2 regions of the Chryseobacterium sp. Mn2064 genome follow, and region 1 is predicted to be linked to the other one. Evidence: riboswitches for the same ligand, from Rfam matches in the RefSeq annotation. Region 1 holds a riboswitch; the other holds the start of a gene.
What was found. Region 1 has a riboswitch for cobalamin ahead of ACL9RH_RS11345 (acyl-CoA thioesterase). Riboswitches for the same ligand answer to the same signal wherever they lie in the genome.
Positions count from the first base shown of each region.

Region 2: linked by a shared signal. The riboswitch ahead of prpB (methylisocitrate lyase) and the one ahead of ACL9RH_RS11345 (acyl-CoA thioesterase) in region 1 are both predicted to bind cobalamin.

Region 1 covers NZ_JBMOUE010000002.1:938,226-946,045, forward strand. Annotated here, with positions in the region: gene ACL9RH_RS11330 (hypothetical protein) at 1-85, shown strand, start outside; gene ACL9RH_RS11335 (ATP-binding cassette domain-containing protein) at 82-744, shown strand; gene ACL9RH_RS11340 (hypothetical protein) at 775-1,575, shown strand; cobalamin riboswitch at 1,610-1,789, shown strand; gene ACL9RH_RS11345 (acyl-CoA thioesterase) at 1,905-2,288, shown strand; gene ACL9RH_RS11350 (HD domain-containing protein) at 2,482-3,072, opposite strand; gene ACL9RH_RS11355 (XAC2610-related protein) at 3,074-3,772, opposite strand; gene ACL9RH_RS11360 (PadR family transcriptional regulator) at 4,187-4,516, shown strand; gene ACL9RH_RS11365 (PspC domain-containing protein) at 4,528-6,252, shown strand; gene ACL9RH_RS11370 (1-acyl-sn-glycerol-3-phosphate acyltransferase) at 6,569-7,156, shown strand; gene ACL9RH_RS11375 (PaaI family thioesterase) at 7,227-7,655, shown strand.
Region 2 covers NZ_JBMOUE010000001.1:751,845-759,664, reverse strand. Annotated here, with positions in the region: gene ACL9RH_RS03265 (CoA-acylating methylmalonate-semialdehyde dehydrogenase) at 1-318, opposite strand, end outside; gene ACL9RH_RS03260 (bifunctional 2-methylcitrate dehydratase/aconitate hydratase) at 419-1,870, opposite strand; gene prpC (bifunctional 2-methylcitrate synthase/citrate synthase) at 1,950-3,104, opposite strand; gene prpB (methylisocitrate lyase) at 3,106-4,002, opposite strand; cobalamin riboswitch at 4,453-4,645, opposite strand; gene ACL9RH_RS03245 (hypothetical protein) at 5,002-5,235, opposite strand; gene ACL9RH_RS03240 (carbohydrate kinase family protein) at 5,448-6,368, opposite strand; gene ACL9RH_RS03235 (hypothetical protein) at 6,528-7,259, opposite strand; gene ACL9RH_RS03230 (MFS transporter) at 7,286-7,820, opposite strand, start outside.

The DNA of each region.
Region 1 (7,820 bases):
TCATTTTGGATTTTCAAAATTGTTTCTTTGGGGATTTACTTTATCTTTCAGTCTAATCGTAAAAACTATAATGGCATTTGTATGAGCAGACTCCATATTGACAGTATTACCAAATCTTTCAATGATCAAAAAATACTGCAGGATATCTATCTAGAGTGTAAAGTTGGAAATATAGCCGGTATACTGGGAAGAAACGGTTCCGGAAAATCTACTCTTCTTAAAATTATTTCCGGCGTTCTTGGAAGTGATACCCAGTTTATAAAATGGAATGATCAGGTATTGAGAAATATCTCCGACCGAAAAAACAGAATTGCTTATCTGCCACAACATTCTTTTCTACCTAAAAGTGAAAAATTAACAAAACTGATTCATCTTTTCTGTAACCGGGAATATGCGGATCAACTTCTGCATTCTCAACTTCTTTCACCATTTCTGAATGAAAAACCCAGAAATTTGTCTTCCGGAGAACTGAGAATGATCGAAGTAATGCTTCTCACCTATTCCCAAGCTGATTTTGTATTGCTGGATGAGCCCTTTAACAGTCTTTCTCCCAAGATTATTGATGAATTAAAAGCGATCATCCGTTCACAGGCAAAAAACAAAGGATTCATTATCTCTGATCATCATTATCAGGATGTGGTAGATATCGCGGATAAAATATATCTGCTTTCTAGTGGATATTTAAAGCCCATACAAAACTTACAGGAACTCCGTCAATATAATTATCTTCCGAACAGCATTTAATTTATATATTTGAAGGATCAAAAAATTTTCATGATGACTTTCATAAACAAAGCATTTTATCTGTCCGCTTTCAGTATTTTTTCTTTAGCTTTTGTTAAAGGCCAGAATAAAGTTCCTTTTGGAGTGGTAAAAGCAGAAGAAGGATATGCCAATGTACGTGTACATAAGGATAATTACAGAAAAATCGTAGATAAGATCCGTATGCGTAAAGGAGATGTTTTTGTTTATGTAAAACCAGCTCCCGGAGAAACAGAATGGATCTGGATCAAATATCCTGAAAAGCAGGATGACGATAAACCTTTTGTACGTTATGAAACTCTTGATAAAGAAGGAATGGTAAATAAAGAGCGTATTGCTTATATTGATCAGCTTCCTGCTTATACTCCTTCCAAATCTAAAAACGGAAGGTCACTTATTTTCACAGACAATTCTGACCCGAAGATCCCAACAGCTCAAAGAAGCAAAGTCGTTATTGACGTCTACCCTTCCAACGCCGGATATCGTAAAAAGGAAAAAGATGCTGAAGGAAAACTTCTTACTATTGATAAAGTAAAACCATGGGGAATTGGCAATGATCTTCCTGAAGGGATGACGGAAATCAAATCTATCAGAGTACAGCAACCGGGAAGAGGTTCTGTCTTTGTAAGAGAAGCCATTAAAAATATGTTCCAGCCTACAATGGATTTTGAGAATGTTGGGGTAACAGCTCTTGATAATGATAACATTTTTCTTTACATGATCAATGGTACAGGAGAGAACAGATACACAACTCTTTGGACCATCAAAAAAGGAAGAGTAATCAGTCAGATTATTTATCATAATCCGGAATAAATTCATTATTTTTGCACCCGAAAAAGTGTAACGCTTATTCATCATAGAAATTGGTTTTGCCTAACCGCAAATTAAAAGGGAACCGTGTGAAAATCACGGACTGTCGCGCAACTGTAAGTAACTGTAATCTTTATCAAAGATCCACTGTGCGGGGCATGGGAAGGAGATAAAAGATGTTACAAGTCAGGAGACCTGCCTATTTCTTAAACAAAAAACTTTCGCGATCTGAAGTTTGTTGATCTGATGGATTGTTTCAGGGATTTCTAAGATTCCTGTCATTATTCTGTTGTTTTGATACAATTTCATTTCGCTTTAATTAATAATGAAATATGACGACAGAAGAAAGAATTGAAACATCCGAAACAAGAATCTTTAAAGCGGTTTTTCCTAACACAACCAACCATTATGATACTCTTTTCGGAGGTACAGCAATGCAGCTGATGGATGAAGTTGCCTTCATCACAGCTACCCGTTTTGCAAGAAAAAGAGTGGTAACGGTAAGCAGCGACAAGATCGATTTTAAAAAGCCGATTCCTGCTGGAACTATTGTAGAGCTGATCGGAAAAGTTTCTTACGTTGGAAAAACCAGTATGAAAGTTAATGTGGAAATTTTTACAGAACAAATGTATTCTTATGAAAGAGAGAAAGCAATTGTAGGAGATTTCACTTTCGTAGCTATTGACGAATTCAAAAAACCAATCCAAATACTATAAATTTGATTTTTTTGCCATAATTATTCCAGAAGTTGACAGTTTTCTCTACGGTTTCCAGAGTACAGCTTTAGATTTCCAGAATTTTTATGGCATTTGGTTTTTGATTAATTCTTTTATCAAATTGAAGAATTATTCTATATATTTTGTATAAAAAAACACTGCCCAGATACTGAGCAATGTTTATATATAATTCTTATTTCGCCACTTTTTCCGTTTCCAGACTTCTGGCCAACAATACATCAAAAGCTTCTCCCATTTCATCAGATGCTCTTTTGATTGCGTTTTCAAGCATATTTCTGATTTGTTTTTCTGTAACTCCAGCTTCTGTCCAGCTTTTTCCCGAAGTATGAGAATTTAGGATAAACGGCATAATTCTGTCGATAGAACATGCAAATATGGCATCAGTAGTTTTTTCTTCTTCAAATTCAAGCCATAAATTGAAAAAATCTGTTCGCAACGGCTCATCAAGGATTCCGAAAATCTTCTGTGCAGAAATTTTTTCCCTTTCGAATTTACCTACCATTGCTTTTTCGTCAAAAAGGAAAGTATCACCGGCTTCTATTTCTACCAGATCGTGGATTGAAAGCATTCTTATTACTCTCAACAGATCGATATTTTCTCTGTTTTTGGCATACGGATAAAGGATTTGCGCCAAAATAACAATCTGCCAGGAATGTTCTGCAGTGTTTTCTCTTCTGGAGTCGTCGGCATTATAATTTCTTCGCTGTACATTCTTCAAAGCATCTACTGCCAGAATAAAATCAATCTCTTTCTGAATCTTCATCTTACTTTTCTTTATTATATTCTTCTAATGAGTATACCTTCTTTCTGGTTACCCATTTATCTTTTATTTTTTCTTTGATGGTTACTTTTACCCGATCTTCTTCCGTTTTGTCTTCTTCTTTTACCAGAACCTTATCCAGTCCTTTATTAGGAATAACGGTATATTCTATGGTAAAAATATTGCAGCATCCCGATTTTCCGTAAGAAATGAGGCGTTTGCGTTGAGAATCTACATCAAACATATCCAAAGCATTGGAGGCTAATTCTGTAAGCTCTTTACTTTTTACAAAACTTAACTGGGTACTATTGAACACATATACATCATAAGACGCACCGTTATAGTTTCCTCTATTGCCGTTTCGTATTGCGATATCTTCGGTACCGTCAAAATTAAAATCATTGATGACAATAGGACTTTCTTCCTTCGTTAATGAATTCATTTTTCCCGATAAGAGTTTTCTGTTCTCAGCGAGATAAACAATCAAATCATCAGAAGTAAATGTCTGAACTTTGGTGTTCTTATTATCAAATAATTCTACGGTTCCTTTGCCGCCACAACGTCCATCCATGCAATCTTCTATCTGAACAACGGCACTGTAATTCTTGGAGGCATCTTTAATTTCAAACTGATATTGCGCAAAACACAGGGGGCCCAGAAGCATAAAAGCTGAAAAATGCCTATACTTATTTAAAATATTCATAGTAATAGTAAATGATTTAGGTGTTTTTTAATTGACAACAAAAATACGAATCATAATAAGGATCACAAAATGCTATGGAAGTAATTGATATTAAATCGCCGATAACGCATAATCACCTATTGAAGTATTATTTTTTTATTAAATACAATAATCTTTATGATTTTGACACCTGAAATAGAATTAAAATTTAAAAGAATGGAAGGTTTTTCATATTTCTCAAGATCCTTTAAAAATCTTAGTAAAATTTATAATACTGATTATCAAATATTTAAATAAGTTATTTTTAAAATTACACTACTTTGTATTGCATAATACCATTTTATTTACATATCTTTGTAATGTAAAATTAGAATAGGCTCAACTAGCTAGGAGCATTTTTCTAAAAATATAACTAATTAACAAAACGTATCAAAGATGAATACTGAAAATACCAAAGCGCAAATGCGAAAAGGAATTCTGGAATTCTGTATTCTAAGTCTCATCAATAATCGCGAAATGTATGTTTCTGATCTGATTGATGAACTGAAAAAAGGAAAACTGGATGTAGTGGAAGGGACCCTCTACCCTCTTCTTACAAGGCTTAAAAACGGAGAATTTCTCTCTTACCGATGGGAAGAATCTACAGGAGGACCACCCAGAAAATACTATCAGATTACAGAAAAAGGAAAACTTTTCCTGGATGAACTTCTCAACACGTGGAACGAACTGACAGCCTCAGTAAACCAAATCACCCAACAAAATTAAAAAACAAAGCTATGAACAAGACACTCTCAATAGGACTCGCAGGTTTTTCTTTTACAATAGAAGAACACGCATATATAAAGCTCAGCGATTACCTGAATGCTCTGAGAAGCTCACTGGAAGCTTCTGAAGCAGATGAGGTAATGCATGACATAGAAATAAGAATGGTGGAGATCTTCAGAGATTCTCTGGGAAAACGTGAAGTGATTAACGATACCGATGTAGAAAAGGTAATTGCACAGATCGGAAGCCCTGAGAAAATCGAAGAACAGGAAGAGGCTTATTTTTCTGAAAAAACAACAAACAGAAGCAGCAATTCCCATAACGAGTATACAGACAAAAAACAACTGTTCCGTGATCCTGAAAAGCAAAAAATTGCAGGAGTATGTGCCGGGCTGGCTCAGTATGTAGGAATGGATATCACAGGGATGAGAGCCATCTGGCTAGGGGTATTTCTGTTAGGAATTTTCACCCAGGCTATCTCTTCTTCATTAATTGGGCTTCTTTATGTTATCCTTTGGATCGTACTTCCAAAAGCGGAAACAGCAGCCGATTTTTTGAAAATGAAGGGAAAGCCTATGAACTTCGATAACCTGAAGAACGAATCTAATAAACTGGTTCAGTTTGCCAACGAATCTACTCAGAGAGTTGGAGAAATCTACACCGAAAACAAACCATACATCAACAATGCCGGGAGCGGAATCTGGAATGTATTCAAATATGTAGTAGGTGTATTATTTGTACTGGCAGCTGTAGGAAGTATTATTGGAATCTTCGTGATCTTCGGACTGTTCGGAACAGGAGCAGATTTTCCTGGAGCCAATAAAATAGAATTCTATATGGGCGAAAACGGACTTGATAAAATATTAGTAGCCATGATGGTATTAGGAAGCTTAATTCCTGCAATTATCTTCAGTTTACTAAGTATCAAAATCTTTTCCCCAAAAACAAAACTTAGAAATATAGGTTGGGTTCTAGGAGGTATCTTCCTTTTATTGATCGGACTTGGTGCTTATTTCGGAGTAAGTATGGCTAAAAAAGAGCTTAAATATCAGGGCAGCAAAGAAGATACTGAGAATGTAGCAATCAATACAACTTCTGATACTCTTTATGTAGACGTAAAGCAAGTTAATATCCCGCAAAGCTACAAAGCGTATGATGACAATCTTTATTCAGACAAACAGTATGTTTACAAAAAAGATTATGACGTTAACTTAAATGTAACAAGAAAAGCGGACGTAAAAACGCCTTACCTTATCATCAAAAAAGAAGGAGAAGGTTACAATGTTCCTCTTCAGCTTACAGTTCCAGTAGAAATTGTCAACAACAAAGTAATGTTCCCTAATTTCATCAAATATCCTTACGATCAGAGATTCAGAAGCTACAGAGTTGAGTATGAATTGGTCATTCCTCAAAAGACCGTAGTAATTCCTGTAAACAAAGACAGATTCAACCTGGATGGTGATCTTGATGGTGATGGAATGGATGATGACACTGAAACTTCAAATAGTGATAATAACGATATCAGAATTGAAAAGAATAAGATTACGGTAAACGGAGCAACCTTCGAATACAATTCAGACGATAAAGACAGTGTGATCGTAAACGGTAAAAAAGTTCCAAGTAATCAGGCAAAGAAAGTAATTGATTCTGTAGCGTCCAACATCAAGAAAATCAACAAAGATGTGGACATCAAAATCAAAGACGGAAAAAACGAAATTTCCATACAAACTAAATAATTAACTTCAGAGAGTGGTAGAAGGTGTGAATGGAAGGCAACCGTTTGAAATTCACACCCTTCTTCTCTCAGAAAAGTGAAAAAAAACATCATATTTAGTTTTCTATATGGAAAAAAAGTTTTAATTTCGTAGAGTTAAAATTTAATAACCAACCAACCAAAAAACACAGCCTTATCATGATACAATTAGCAATGGAATTCGTAATGAAAATCGTAGATTTAATTAGCGGTTTGTTTTAAGAGCGATAATATTTCAATATATTTGTAAAGTATAACCAAAGTTTGGTTATACTTTTTTGTTTTTAATCCAAGAATCTATGAAAAAGCTGATAGGCAAACTGATGTTAAAATTAATAGGCTGGAAAGTCGTTCTGCAGGGCGATGTCAACAGTCTGAACAGATGTATCCTCGTGGTTGCACCACATACCCACAATATGGAGTACATTTTAGGAAATTTCGCCTACTGGTCTCTGAATAAACCTCTGAAAATTATCATCAAAGATGCTCACACCAAAGCCTGGTACGGAAGTATTGTAAAAGGACTTGGAGGCATTGGTATAGACAGAAGCCAGAAAAATGACCTTGTTAATTTTGTAGCCAATCAATTCGCGAAAGAAGATTTCAGCCTTGTGATTACTCCGGAAGGGACAAGAAGCTGGGTTCCAAAATGGAGAAAAGGATTTTATCATATGGCATTGGCAGCAAAAGTTCCCATTGTACTGGCTGCAGGTGATTTTAAAAGAAATATCGTTTATCTGGGGTATACCATTCCTTATGAAAGAATAGCATCGGTTCCTTTTTCAGAAATTATGCAGGAAATTCAGGAGTATTATATTAAAAATGATATTGTTCCTAAAGTTCCGGAAAACTGGAATCCTAATATTATGGGAACAGGTAATGAATAGATAGAAGCTCGTGTACATTATTTAGCTTAACGATCTATTAAAAACCATTAATCAATTTATCTATTAAAAAATGAAAGGTAAGACAAAAGAAGAAATATTAGCATTTATTAATGACTGGGGTGGAGAAACGCTGGCAAAAGCAATGGAGATCAAATTTATTGATGTAGATCTCGAAAATGAAACCCTTACTGCTACCATGCCTGTTCTTCCAAGAACACACCAGCCTTTTGGTATTATGCACGGAGGAGCAAGTTGTGTACTGGCAGAAACTTTAGGTTCAAGCCTGTCTAATATTTTTATTGACGGTGAAAAATATTATGGAGTGGGAACCAATATCAACTCCAATCACCTGAGAAGTAAAAAAGACGGAATCGTAACCGCTACTGCCCGATTCATTAGAAAAGGAAAAACAATGCACGTATCTGAGATTGAAATTCGCGATGAAAAGGGAACGTTGATCAATCATACGACAATGACCAATGCTATTATTCACAAATAGAACCGAATAATTATTGATACAAAATATAAAGCTCGAATTAAAATTGAGCTTTTTTTTATCTACTTACTTCAATATGGTTGAATTTTAATCTCAAAAAACAGCTCTTTTAATTTTGACATCTTTAAGACTAATAATACCTTTGCAGAAAGGAAAATTAATGGCAGA
Region 2 (7,820 bases), on a different contig from region 1:
TCCTCTCCAAACGTCACCCATAGCATCAGCAAAGGTTTTTCCGTTTTCTCTGGATAAGATTTCTGCAATTTCTTTTTGATTTTCTTTTAAAAGATGCTGGTATTTCAGAAATAATCGGGCTCTTTCGGGAGTGGCTACTTCTTTCCAGGTTTTGAAGGCTTCTTTAGCGGCTTCAATGGCTTCGTCTATCTCAGATAGTTCGGTAAGGGGAACTTCTGCAAGAATTTCTAATGAAGCCGGGTTTTCTACAGGAAGATATTCTTTAGTTTTGCTTTCTGTAAAATTTCCATTGATTAATATTTTTACTTTTTGTGACATATTTTTCCGGTTGATTACGAAGAGTTTAAAGTTGAAAATGCAGAATTCATCATTAGACGTTTTCTTTTCATTTTCAACCTTTTACTCTCCATTTTTCATTTTAAATGATTAAAAGATCAACAAATTCATTAACATTCAGATTGACTAATGTATCATACTCCAATGAATGTTCAAGAATCGTTTTCTGCTGTTTTTCAGGGAAAATACGGGCAAGATTGACCTTATATTTTTTGATAAGCTCAGGAATTCCTTCTTCTCTTCTACGTTTGTGACCGATAGGATATTCTACAACAATTTCATCCAGAATGGTTCCGTCATTTAATTCTATCGTCATTGCATTGGCAATGGAACGTTTTTCCGGATCGTGATAATCTGTTGTAAACTGAACATCTTCTACACATTCAATTTTATCTCTCAGAATATCGATTCTAGGATCTGAAGCGATATTATCCTCATAATCTGCAGCTGTAAGTCTTCCATAAATTAAGGGTACAGCAACCATATATTGGATACAGTGATCACGATCTGCCGGATTGTTTAATGGTCCTTTTTTATCAATAATCCTGATCGCTGCTTCATGCGTACGGATGGTTACTTTTTTAATATCATCTGTTGTTTTTCCAAGGCCTTTCAATGTCGCATTTAACGTCATTGCTGCTTCTACAGCTGTCTGCGAGTGAAATTCTGCAGGGAAAGAAATTTTAAATAAAACATTTTCCATTACGTAAGAGCTGTAATCTCTCTGGAATTTGAATTCATTTCCTTTGAAAGAAACGTCATAGAATCCCCATGTTTTTGCTGTTAAAACGGACGGGTATCCCATTTCTCCTGTTTTAGCAATCAGAGCAAGACGTACTGCTCTTGATGTAGCATCTCCTGCCGCCCAGGATTTACGTGAACCTGTATTAGGTGCATGACGGTAAGTTCTCAGAGATTGTCCGTCTACAAAAGCCAGTGATACGGCATTGATGATTTCATCACGGTTTAATCCTATCAATTTTCCTACTACTGCAGTAGAGGCAAGTTTCACCAATAGTACGTGGTCTAATCCTACTTTATTGAACGAGTTTTCCAAAGCCATTACTCCCTGAATTTCGTGAGCCATGATCATTGCTTCTAAAACCTGCTTCATTTTCAAAGACGCTTTTCCTTCTGCAATATTGGTTCTGGACAACCAGTCAGCGGTAGCTAAAATTCCGCCAAGATTATCAGATGGATGTCCCCATTCTGCAGCCAGCCAAGTATCATTGAAATCTAACCATCTGATGATTGCTCCAATATTGAACGCAGCCTGAATAGGATCCAACTGAAATTGTGTACCAGGAACTTTTGCTCCGTTTGGAACTACCGTACCTTTCACTACAGGGCCTAACAATTTTGTACAGGCAGGGTACGTTAATGCCTCCAAACCACACCCGATTGTATCTAAAAGACAGTAGTGAGCGGTCTTCCAGGCTAAATCGTTTTTAATTTCATAGTTTAATACATAATCTGCAATGCCTACTAATACTTTGTCCGGTTGTGGTCTTTCGTTTGAAATGTGTGAACTCATTTTTTTATCGTTGAAAATTTTTATTAATTGAAAATAGTATGTGAAAATTGAAAACAGCTTTCAAATTTTCAGGATTTTATTATTTTCTGTCGTTGATGGATACAAATTCTTTGTTTTCTGGGCCTGTATAATTGGCACTTGGACGGATGATTTTACCATCCTGTCTCTGTTCTATGATGTGGGCACTCCATCCTGTAACTCTTGAGATCACAAATAAAGGAGTGAACATCAGGGTCGGAACTCCCATCAAGTGGTAAGATACGGCAGAGAACCAGTCAAGATTCGGGAACATTTTCTTTTCTTCCCACATTACGCTTTCCAGTCTTTCTGCAATATTATACAAAAGCATGTCTCCTGCTTCTTCAGAAAGTTCCTTAGCTACTTTTTTGATCACAACGTTTCTTGGATCTGAAATAGTGTATACAGGATGTCCGAATCCAATAATCACTTCTTTATTGGCAATACGTTGGCGAATATCTGCTTCTGCTTCGTCAGGAGACTGATAACGGCTCTGGATTTCAAAGGCTACTTCATTGGCTCCTCCGTGTTTTGGACCTCTTAAAGCCCCAATTGCCCCTGTGATACAAGAATAAAAATCGGATGCCGTTCCTGCAATAACACGTGCTGTAAAGGTGGAAGCATTAAATTCATGCTCGGCATAAAGGTTAAGAGAAATTTCCATTGCCTTTACCCATGAATCCGGTGCTTTTTTGCCGTGTAACAGATGTAGGAAGTGTCCACCAATCGTATCGTCATCTGTTTCTACATCGATTTCTTTACCATTGTGGGTATAGTGATACCAATACAATAATCCTGATCCAAATGATGCCAACAGTTTGTCTGCAATATCTCTGGCTCCCGCAATATTATGATCGTCTTTTTCCGGCTGGATACTTCCGATTGCGGATACCATGGAACGCATTACGTCCATTGGGTGAGCTGCGGCAGGGATACTTTTAAGTATATTTCTTACGGAATGTGGTAATCCTCTTAAAGATTTTAATTTTGCTTTATAGTTTTTCAGCTGTGCTGCTGTTGGTAACTGACCGTATATCAACAGGTAAGCCACTTCTTCAAATTCTGCTTTTTCTGCCAGATCCAGGATGTCATATCCTCTGTAATGGAGATCATTTCCACTTTTCCCTACGCTGCAAAGTGCTGTATTACCAGCTGTTACCCCTGAAAGCGCAACGCTTTTTTTAGGTTTAAATGTTGGTTCAGTGCTCGTCGACATATCAATAATTTTGTTTAAAAAGGTTATCTAATTTTTGTTCATAGTCATAATATCCAATGCTTTTGTAGAGTTCTTCTCTGGTCTGCATTGTATCCAATACATTGGCTTGAGTTCCGTCTTTTCGGAGGTGTTCATATACATTTTGAGCGGCTTTATTGGCTGCACGGAAAGCAGAAAGCGGATAAAGAATCAATCCTACGCCTGCATTCTTCAATTCTTCAACGGTATACATTTTAATCATTCCGAATTCAGTGATGTTAGCCAAAACCGGAATTCCTGTAGCGTCTACAAATTTTTGGTAAAAGCTCAAATCCGGAACTGCTTCTGCAAAAATGAAATCTGCTCCTGCTTCTTTGTAGGCAATGGCTCTTTCTAATGTTTTTTCAAGACCTTCATTAGCGAAAGCATCTGTTCTGGCTCCAATAACGAAATTTTCATCAGTACGGGCATCGGCAGCAGCTTTTAACCTGTCAACCATTTCATCCTTGCTTACCACTTCTTTACCTGGGCGGTGCCCACATCGTTTTGCACCTACCTGGTCTTCAATGTGCAATGCAGCTGCTCCTGCCTTTATCAAAGACTTTACGGTTCTGGCTACATTAAATGCAGAAGGACCAAATCCTGTATCTACATCTACCATCAATGGCAAGTCGCAGACATTGGTAATGCGCTGAACATCTATTAAAACATCTTCAAGAGTCGTAATTCCCAAATCCGGAATTCCTAAGGAACCCGCAGCTACCCCACCGCCGGAAAGATAAATTGCATTGAAACCAGCCTGCTGAGCGAGTAATGCATGATTGGCATTGATAGTTCCAACGATCTGAAGTGGACTTTCTTTTTGCATGGCCTCCCGGAATTTACTACCCGGAGACTTCAAACTTTCACTTTTAGTCATTTTAATATTTATTGTTTAGTTGAAATTTGTTCGTTAATGAAAAATAGTCACGGCAATAGCTATCCGGACGTGATATCCTGATAACAGAAATAAAATGCTCAGAAGAAGACTGATGCGTTTGGACCGTTTCCTGAAGTTTTGAATGTGATAAAAATATTCCCGTATAAGCCTGAGTGTGGTAAAGGCTATAACTTCTGCATGTATAATCAAGATCGGATGGGTACATTTTTTAACTTTTTACATTGATAAATCCTTATAAAAAGTTCCTGATAAACTTCACAATGCCTGTGTGGGAAGAAAAATATGGGAAAGGAAAATACGGTACAAGACAGTGTAATAAAAGAGCGTACTGCTCCACTAAAAACTCATCTCACAAAATAACAAAAGATTTTTACCAAACTGTTATCCATATCGTATCATACCTGACTATAAGCTTCAGACCGCGAAAGCATCGTCAATTCGAAATAGGCAGGTCTCCTGACTTGTAACAGTTTTTATCGTCCTTCCCATATAACCAGGTATACAGTGGACCTCTATTTTGATAAAAACCTATATGTTACTTACAGTTGCGCGACAGTTCGTGATTTGCACACGATTCCCTTTTAATACACAGCTAAGTGCAACCATTTTCGGTTGATAAAGAAGGTGTTAAGAACTCCTTGGTGGTAAATATAGTTATTTTATAAAAACGACCAAGAGATTTTATGCAAACAATAATTATTTTAACATAACCCCCTGTAAATGTTTAAATTAAAAAAAAATAATTCACCAATAGAGCATTATAATTTAGACAATAACATTAATTTTTTGTTACTAAATTCATAGGATATGATGAAAAAAAACCAGACAACCACAAACAAAAAGCCTATTTTTTCATATGCCTGACATTCACAAATAGTAATAATTTCTAAGGGAGTTTTTACACTGTAAAAAAGATTCGGCCCATTGCTTTTAGCAATGGGCCGAATCTTCTGTCACAACTTTCAACAAGCGGATATATTATTTTAAATTTCTAGATTTTAACTCTTCCTGTAATTCCCGATCCGCTTTTTTTGAATTAATCACAAAAGGGAGAAAAATAACAGGGAGAAAAGTAAAGAATCCAAAGCCGTTTTTCACTGTACTGTAGACAGAAATACCAGCCATAAATCCTATGATCACAGCATTCGTTATTTTGCTGGATTTGGCTTTTTTGGCTTTTTCTATCAGCTCCTGATCGGTTAGCTCTTTCATGTTGCTTTCCATCGGTTATTGGGTCGTAAGGTTATTTGTTTTACTTTGAAATTGATACGTAATGGAAATTTCAAGACGAAATTCTGTCTAAAAAAATCCTACAGTATACGTGCCTAAAGTACAAAAATATTTTCTTACCGATTCGGAGCCGCTCAATGGTCAGTGCTTCTTCAACTGTTCTGGCGATATTGTTATAATTTTTGTTGCAGACCTCAGCTGAGTGCAGCAACAGGATAGAGATCTTTAAACTTCACAAAATCTTCTAAGGTATACTCCGGACAGGCTCCTTCCTGTGAAGTTATAAAAGCTCCCAGCGACACTGCCTGAGTCATGATTTCATGAGCAGATGCCTTATTTCCGATTCTTTTGGAAAGAAATCCTGCTAAGAATGAATCTCCGCTACCTACAGTATCTTTTACCTCAACCGGTATCGTAGGATAAAGATAGAATTCATTATCCCTACAATATAAAGCCCCTTTGCTTCCCTTAGAAATAATAATCTCCCGAATTTCGAATTTTTCCTGCAGATACCGAATGCTGTCTTCTTCGGTCTGGTATTCTTTATTTAGGAAATCCAGAACCATCCTCAATTCTGCTTTATTGAATTTTGCCAGATGGGTTTTGTGTAATAATTCGTTGATAATATTGATATCATAATAAGGCTCTCTCAAATTAATATCAAAAACATTGTATGTACCCGATTCAAGCAGTTCAAATAATGTATTTTTTGTTTTCTCATTTCGGGCAGCAAGAGTTCCAAAGACTAAAGCATCTGCATTTGTTACCAAATCTTGGTCTTTTGAAGTCATTTCGATAAAATCCCAAGCTACGTTTTCTATAATGTCATAATGGGCATCATTATTTTCATCCACAGTAGCTACCACCGTACTTGTAGGATGTGTATCCGTTATCTGAATATGATCTGTTGAAATTTGCCAGTTATTAATTTTCTGTAATAGCTCACCGCCCAGTTCATCATTACCTACACTGCTGATCATCTCTACATCCAGCCCCATTTTAAAAAGGTGATAAACCACGTTAAAAGGCGCTCCACCAATTCTTCTCTGCTCTCCCGGAAATATATCCCAAAGAACTTCTCCAAAAGAGACTATCTTATGTTTTTTTTCTTCCATTATTAATTAAATTATATATTAAAATTTGATAATCTAAAGATACTCAAGGATAATACACCGCCTTTCTGACAATGATAAGATAAAATCTTCATATCCCCAAGTATCCTTTTTTATCATCATTTGTGTTTTCCAATTCGTTAGATGAAAATTATTTTATTTTTAAAATGAATAGGCCTGAACTGAAAACTGAAGAAATGCATTATTATTTACAGGATTCCACATTCCCCATATTCCGATAGGTATTTTATATCCTTCAATGGTAAAGCTTTTTGAAACGATAAGACTTATTTCATTAAACCCTGCTTCTTTTGCAAAGAAATTGTTTTTTTCACCCTTGTTATTCAGTGCAAATCCATAGCCAACTCGTCCCCTTACTTCCAGATTTTCTTTTTTATAGACAGGATATTCACCTGACACAAAAGAAGAATATTTATTCTCCGTATTGCTACTGTTTCTGTCTCTCCCGAAAACAACGGTATTCCAACTCAGGATCAGAGGAAATTTCTCACTGATGGTATAATAAGACCTCAGATCCCAGAACCTCCCGGTTTTCGCAGCAGAATAATTGAAAAATTCTTTATTATTATACGTTGCCCCAGGAGAAAAATTGTAGATATCCCAAAGTTCCAGCACCAAATGTTTGTTTTTGTAGCCAATATAGTTGTTGAACTCTTTGTAAGAACCATCTACATTGCCACCAGCCCAAAAACCTCCATAAAAATTTTTAGAATCCAAATGGAGATCTCCGGTGTATATTAATCCCGCAGAAACCTCCAACCCTCTCCAGAGGTGACTGTTCCTAAGCTGTAAAGCAGAATGTATCTCCTGTGCGTTCAGCAACAGATTACCAACAAGAAGGGAAAAAGCAGGTAATAATTTTAATTTCATCATGGTATGTTTTTTTTAAATAATAACTATCAGTTGATAAGATCTTTTTCTCTGATTCTGGAGCCGAACAAAGCATAACACAGCATCAGCAACTCACAGATAACGGTAAGAAACCATGTCCATCTCCATGATCCGAAAATATCTGCCAGGCCTCCCTGAATAAGGGTAAAAATAGCGCCACCAAATACTGCAGAGATAAATATTCCGGAGGCTTTTGACGTGTATTTGTTCAATCCTTTGATAGATAAAGAGTAGATACAGCTCCACATCGAAGAATGAAGAAGGCCGATTGCTACAAGAAACCAGAGATTCTGCGTTATCATAGAAACTAAAGCCAGTATGGTTGCCAAAATCGTTGTGACAATCAATTGTGTTCTTGCAGAAATGGTATTGAAGAAACTGGAAACAGATCTTCCTACCAAAAATCCACCCCAATATAATGTAGACAGCAGCGCGTGAATTCCAAGGTCTACTCCTCCGATAATAATATCGGTCTTTCCAAAGAAGCTGATCGGATGCCCTGAATCCATCAGTTCAAAAGCGTAAAGATTAATATTTGCTCCA